One region of the Roseiconus lacunae genome, then DNA from elsewhere that is predicted to be linked to it. Evidence: riboswitches for the same ligand, from Rfam matches in the RefSeq annotation. Region 1 holds a riboswitch; the other holds the start of a gene.
The links. A riboswitch is a leader RNA that binds a small molecule or an ion and turns the genes downstream of it on or off. The one in region 1 is predicted to bind cobalamin.
Positions count from the first base shown of each region.

Region 2: another riboswitch for cobalamin. It lies ahead of FYC48_RS28555 (PEP-CTERM sorting domain-containing protein); the one in region 1 lies ahead of FYC48_RS15255 (ribonucleoside-diphosphate reductase subunit alpha).

Region 1 is NZ_VSZO01000010.1:379,239-382,721, reverse strand. It holds gene FYC48_RS15265 (VOC family protein) at 1-50, shown strand, start outside; gene FYC48_RS15260 (RNA polymerase sigma factor) at 87-1,316, shown strand; cobalamin riboswitch at 1,531-1,798, shown strand; gene FYC48_RS15255 (ribonucleoside-diphosphate reductase subunit alpha) at 2,038-3,483, shown strand, end outside.
Region 2 is NZ_VSZO01000067.1:50,627-54,109, reverse strand. It holds gene FYC48_RS25500 (chemotaxis protein CheB) at 1-932, opposite strand, end outside; cobalamin riboswitch at 1,188-1,437, shown strand; gene FYC48_RS28555 (PEP-CTERM sorting domain-containing protein) at 1,685-2,707, shown strand; partial or broken gene FYC48_RS28880 (DUF1289 domain-containing protein) at 2,718-2,903, shown strand; gene FYC48_RS25490 (DUF1559 domain-containing protein) at 2,934-3,483, shown strand, end outside.

The DNA of each region.
Region 1 (3,483 bases):
AGAAGCTGGATCTTCAAACGCTCAAACAGGCGTTCGATGGTAACGTTTAAGTTTCTTCAGACAGTCGTGATCGACGCAGGATAACGATGCACCGCGAAGACATTGAAGCGATTTATCGCAACGATTCTCGAAAGGTCTTTGCCACATTGGTTCGGCGTTTGAAGGATTTTCACTTGGCCGAAGAGGCCATGCATGAGGCGTTTACGGCGGCGATGCAACAGTGGCCCTCCGAAGGTGTACCGGAACATCCCGTCGCTTGGCTGATTTCCACGGGAAATTTCAAGGCGATCGACAAGCTGCGCCGTCGCGCGAAACGCGACTCTTTGCAGCCTGAATTGGCTCGTCGGCTTGCCGAAATCGAATCGGCAAATCAATCGACAAACGCCGATGAAATTGAAGATGACCGATTGCGTTTGATCTTTACCTGTTGTCACCCGGCGATCGATTCCAAGATTCAGGTACCCTTAACGCTTCGTGAAGTCTGTGGGCTGACGACCGAAGAGATCGCCCGCGCTTTTTTGGTCACACCGTCGACGATGGCTCAGCGAATCGTGCGGGGCAAAGCAAAGATTCGTGACGCCGGTATTCCGTTTGTGATTCCGTCGTCAAAAGATTTACCGTCCCGATTGGAATCCGTGCTGACGGTGATATACCTCGTGTTCAACGAAGGCTACTCCGCTTCGAGTGGGACCGAGTTGACTCGAGTGGATTTGTCAGACGAAGCGATACGGTTGGCTCGATTGTTATCCGAATTGCTTCCCGATCCGGAAGTGATCGGGTTGTTAGCGTTGATGTTGCTGCATGAATCAAGACGGGAGGCTCGCACAGACCGCGACGGCGACATCATTTTGTTAGAGGATCAGGATCGAACGCGTTGGAATCAAGCCTTGATCAGCGAAGGGCAATCGCTGGTACGGCGAGCGTTGCGCACACGGAGATTCGGCGTGTATTCGATTCAAGCAGCGATTTCTGCCACGCATGCCGCAGCCTCGCATGCGGGTGAAACCGATTGGGGGCAGATTGTCGCGTTGTACGATGTTCTGCGGATGGCCGACTCATCCCCAGTCATTCAACTGAATCGCGCCGTCGCGATTGCGATGCGAGACGGTAGTTTGGCCGGACTAGAGATTATCGACTCCATTCTTAAACGCGGTGAATTGCAAGAGTACTACCTCGCCCATTCGGCGCGCGGAGAGCTGCTGCGACGACTTGGACAACAAGACGAAGCCATCGCGGCGTTCGAAAAAGCCTTTTCATTGGCCAAACAAGAACCCGAACTGAGGTTCTTAAGGAACAAGATCGATTCCCTTCGCTAGGATTTTATTCCAATCGAAAATTCAAGTGAGAGTCTTCCGTCGCCCGAAGTCAGCCTCGGTGATTGCTCGGAAACCGTGCCTAACGCCGATCGGCAAATCCTCTTTTTAAATATTGAGACGAAACACGAACCGTCTGTCTGACACAGCGGATTGACGGCCCGGGGCGTATCCCGAAGACCGTGAAAACTTCATTGACAGCAAAACCCAAACCGGTATGATTGCCGGCGTTCGTGGTGACGAGTGCGGTGATCTTCCGTGCTCGTGAACAGGGAACTCCGGTGAGTCTTGGGCTACTCCAAGGCAATTCCGGGACGGTCCGGCCGCTGTGAACCGCCGCATCCAAAAGGGTGCAATCGACGCTTCTTCTCTAGGAAGGCCATTGTCCACAACGACGTTCTCGCTCGGCGAGACGAGTTGTCGATGAGAAGGCAGCAAGCGTGCGTGCGGTGAGTCAGAAGACCTACCACGAGATAGACGATTGAGTGCCTTCCTGGATTGAGGCGATCGTTGCAAGCGATGTATGCGTGTGATTTACTGCAAGTTCGAGCGGAACGCCGCAGGTATCGTTTGGGTGTTTCAACTCGTCAAGCTGCACGTCTTCATACCGATATTCGATCGTTGCGCCGATACTGCGTCGCTAGTATTGCGCTATCGATGAAGCGTTGCAGAGATCGCAGCGTCCGCGTGGTCCTATCTGCGGGCGTCGAAAGGAGTAAGACTGATGGGGGCTTCTGCAGAGTCTGCAAAGACCGTCCACGCGGTGGTGCGTAAACGAGACGGGCGGCTGGTTGATTTTGAGCCTGGGTGTGTGGCGAAGGCAATCGACAAAGCTTTTCGAGCCGAACTAAATTTGGCCGACCAGCAGCCTCTCGATAGTGCGATTCGCGAAGACATTGATTCGATTGTGGGGCAAGTCGCCGAGGTCGCGACCGATCGCGATGCGGTGGAGCCGGTCACTGTCGAGCAAATCCAAGACGTCGTCGAAATCGGCTTGATGCGGCGGGAACACTTTCGTGTCGCCCGTCGCTACATCCTTTACCGCACCGAACATGCTCGAATCCGTGCGATTCGCGGAGAAGACAGTCGACTGGATTCTTTGAGTATTCCGCCGCGACAAGAGCAACGGTTGTTCGTAGAACTTGAACCCGGGGTGCGAGTGCCGTTCGACACGCAACGCATCGTGCGTTTTCTCAAGAACTGTGATGCGGCATCGCGACCCGAAGTCAACGTCGACGAAATCGTCGGCGAAGTGGTGCGTGGTGCATTTGATGGTATGACGCCGGATGATGTCACGCGGGCAACGGTTTTGTCTGCTCGTAGTCGGATCGAACGTGATCCGGCGTATGACCAATTGGCCGCGGAACTGCAACTAAGCATCATTTATCGACACGCGTTGGGGCGAACGCAATTCTCTACTGATTTCGAGTCGTTTTACCGCGACCGCTTCGAGCATTACGTGATCGAAGGCATTCGCGGAGGACGCTTGTCGGATGATCTTCGCGGCTTTGATCTCGCTAGGATTGCCGAAGCCCTCACGCCTCAGCGAGACCGCGGATTCCGCTACCTTGGCTTGCAAACAATCTACGATCGGTACTTGTTGCATCTAGAAGGTCGCCGAATTGAGACGCCGCAATATTTTTGGATGCGTGTTGCGATGGGGCTGGCGATCAACGAACCTGGCGAGTCGAAAACCGACCGCGCGATCGAGTTCTATGATTTGCTCTCTTCGATGCGTTTTACCAGCGCGACGCCGACATTATTCAATTCGGGAACGCCGTATCCGCAGTTAAGTAGTTGCTATTTAACAACCGTGCAAGACGACTTGGATCACATTTTCAAGTCGATCGGTGACAACGCACGGCTTTCAAAATGGGCCGGTGGTCTGGGCAATGACTGGACCAACATCCGTGCGACGGGATCAATAATCAAGGGCACTAATGGCGAAAGTCAAGGAGTGATCCCGTTCCTGAAAATCGTCAACGATGCCGCCGTCGCCGTCAATCAGGGTGGCAAACGCAAGGGAGCCGTTTGTGCGTATCTGGAACCTTGGCATTTAGATTTTATCGAGTTCCTAGACCTTCGCAAAAACACCGGTGACGATCGGCGACGAACCCATGACATGCACACCGCCGCATGGATTCCGGATTTGTTCATGCGGCGGCTGATC
Region 2 (3,483 bases), on a different contig from region 1:
ACGTCAGTGTTTCCCTTCTGATCTTCTTCATCGGCAAGCTGACGAATCATTCGTTCTTTCTCTCGTAAGGTTCGTAACATCGACCATCCCATCCGCTCGGCGGCGTCGCTGTGATACTCAACAAGTGACTTAATCGTGTGAGCATGTCCGACGTGACATCGAAAACGGCGCAACGAGGTTTGATCTACCTGCCACATCTGGCCACTGCAATCGGGACACATATAGGGCGAGAGTTGACCGATGCGTTGCTCGGCAGGAATATTGCTTTCGACTGATTGAGCAAAGGCCAGTTCGGTGAGCAACGTTTGGCTAGGCGGGACTGAATCTCCGGCGGAGGATTCGGCAAGCAAAGACATCGCCGTTGCGATCCCGTCAAGCGGCAACACGCCATCGACATCGCAGTAGCGGATCGCATTGCTTGGCATGTCAGGTGCGATGGCCGTTTCGGGATGCTGGGCGAGCGCCTTGCCACCACATTGCTTGATCGCCTCTAACCCGGCCGATCCGTCATCCAACATTCCGGTGAGCACAACTCCGACCGCAGCTCCTCCATGATGAACGGCGGCCGAACGAAACATTGGATCGGCAGCGGGACGGGCATAATTCTCCTTGGGGCCGATCGCGGTCCGAATACAATCTCGTTCAATCAACAAGTGATGGTCGGGGACCGCGACGTACACGCTTCCTTTGCGAAATGGTTCACCGTCGCTCGCAAGATGGCAGGGCAAGTTGGCATGGCGACCGAAGATTTCGGCAAGGTAAATACGGCGACTGGTCGAAGAGGTGTGCTGGGTGACGAAAATCGCCCCCGGAAACTCGGCGGGAATCTGACGCAAAAGCTCGGAGATCGCTTCAATCCCGCCCATCGACGCTGCGATGCAGAAGATATCGTGCCGGCGGGGTCCATCATCGTTTCTGTCGGGAATGCGCACTCTTAGCACCTCTGTTGAAGCGTTCGTTCGTTTCGATCGCGGGCGATCGTCTGATTCATTGCTGAGCACCGATTTGCGTCTGGCTCTTCCCAGCCAGTCGCTGTGTTGATCAGCCAGAAACTTCGAAATTCTGGCCAGACAAATGAGCCAATCCCGGACGCAACCGAACGTCACCCGCCATTGTTAGGGAGGTGCAACCGGCGTGCCAAGAAAAAACGCGAGAAACGACATGCTTGACAGGCCCACTGCCGGCGGTAGTATCTGGCTGCCTTTGGTGACCAAGATTCGCGATGCGCTGTGACTTGGTGAACAGGGAACTCCGGTGCAATTCCGGGACGGTCCGGCCGCTGTGTGCCGCCCGCGATCTCAATCGGATCGCATCCGTCGCTCAATTCTTGATGCCATTGTTGATGGTCTGCGATTTTCCGCTGATCCTCAATGAGAAGGCAACGAGCGACCGGAAAAGGCGGTGAGTCAGAAGACCTACCTAAGGCAAGACGGCTCAGTGCCCTCCTGGAATGGGGCGGTCGTTGCAGCAGACACGTGCCCTATCGAAGGCACCGTCATTGCTGACGCATGTTACCCGCAACCGCGTATCCGAAAGCGTCTTCCCGGCTTTGCCCCGCATCGGTGTTCCTCCCAACGATGGGAATCCAACGCCGTGACTGCCCGTCTGACCAGTCCGCACGTAGCGACGATACAGATGGCCAACCCTGAGAACTTTCCGGTCGCGCCTGCCAGAATCATCCATCGTGAAAAAGCACCTCACCTTAATCATTGTCGCATTGACTTGCTTGAATGCCGCAACTGCGATCGCGCAACAGAACGGCCCTTACTCAGGAATTTCCGGGGTGACCGACGGAGCGATCGACAACCCGATCGCGAGAAGCGAGCTGTCCGTTTTTGAGTCTCGTGTGGTCGACTACTCACCAGCCCCCGGCGTTGGTGATCGGCTGGTTTCTCCGACAACCGGTTTTGCTTCCCTCGGTGATCTGTACAGCCCGATCGCTCGCCCGGATGGTCTTACCGGCTTTGACAAACGTTACCAACCGGACGTCGGTAGCGAACCGAGCAGCTTCCATGCCGGGTCCGTGACGGACCCTTACGCCGGCAACGTCTTTGACAACTCGGACACCTACGGATTCATCGGGATCGATATGCCGGGCACGATCACGCTTGGCTTTGACAAGGCGATCGCGAACGGTGACGGCGCGGACTTTGCCGTGTTCGAGAACGGATTTGGTTTAGGTGGAAACACCTCGCTGTTCGCCGAGCTCGCGTTCGTCGAAGTTTCTAGCAATGGCAGTGACTTCCTGCGTTTCCCGTCGATCTCACTGAACACGGCCCCCACCGCGGGCGCCGGGACGTTCCAGGGCTTTGACATGTCCAACGTCTACAACCTTGCCGGCAAACATGCCAACAACTGGGGCACGCCATTTGATTTGGATGAACTAAGCACTGACGCCTTGGTGCTTAGCGGTGTTCTTGATCTAAACAACATCAATTATGTCCGCCTGGTCGATGTCGTCGGCAGTGGCGAGTTGGTCGATGAAAGCGGAAACAGCATTGCGGGTATCTCTCGCGATTCGCAGGGCAACGCGATCATAGACAACTGGGTCACGTTTGATTCCGGTGGCTTTGACTACGTCGGCCTGCCAACCGGTGCGGTGGGCGTCATTAATGTCAGTGCGGTTCCCGAACCGTCGGCGCTGGCAGCCCTCGGCGGACTATCGTTCGGAATGATGCTTCGCCGTCGACGTCGAAACCGCGCATGAGGATGACTTCGTGAGTGAACACGTCGGTCCGGAGCCCTATCGCGAACACGCGAACGACAGACCAGTCACATCGCCCTGCAATGGGATATGCCGACTGAATGCATCGTCGTTTTGCATCGGATGCGGCCGATCTCGAGACGAGATCGGTCTTTGGTCCGCCGCCGACTCTAACACGAAGGCTCGTATCGTCAGCAACGCACGGGCTCGCCTAAGCAGCGGCAACGCAATGGCCTCAAACACTCGGCCAGGATTCACTTTGGTCGAATTATTGGTCGTGATTGCGATCATCGGGATGTTGATTGCGATGTTACTTCCGGCAGTGCAGTCTGTTCGCGAAGCGGCGCGGCGAGTCCAGTGCTTGAACAATGAAAAGCAACTCGGGCTTGGTATTCTAAATTATCACTCCGCCTACAAGCGACTTCCGTATGGCGGTGCTGGCTTCGCGAGCATGACCAATTGGGCGTTGCGGATGCGATGGCGTCCAAGCTGGGGCACGACGATATTGCCGTTTATTGAACAGCAATCGCTTTACGAAAAACTTGATCCGGCGATCCCTTACCTGCACCCCGACAATCATGCCGGCGGACAGCAAGTGGTGCCAACCTATTTGTGTCCTTCGGCACCAAAGGCAACGTTGACGCGTCCCAACGGCGACTCTCCATCGTCAACATTGCAATTCGGGCGAACCGATTACGCCGGTAACTATGGCGAACGATCGTTGCGTTGCTATCCATCGCGAAACTGCCAGAACAATTATTCCGATATTGGTATCGGCG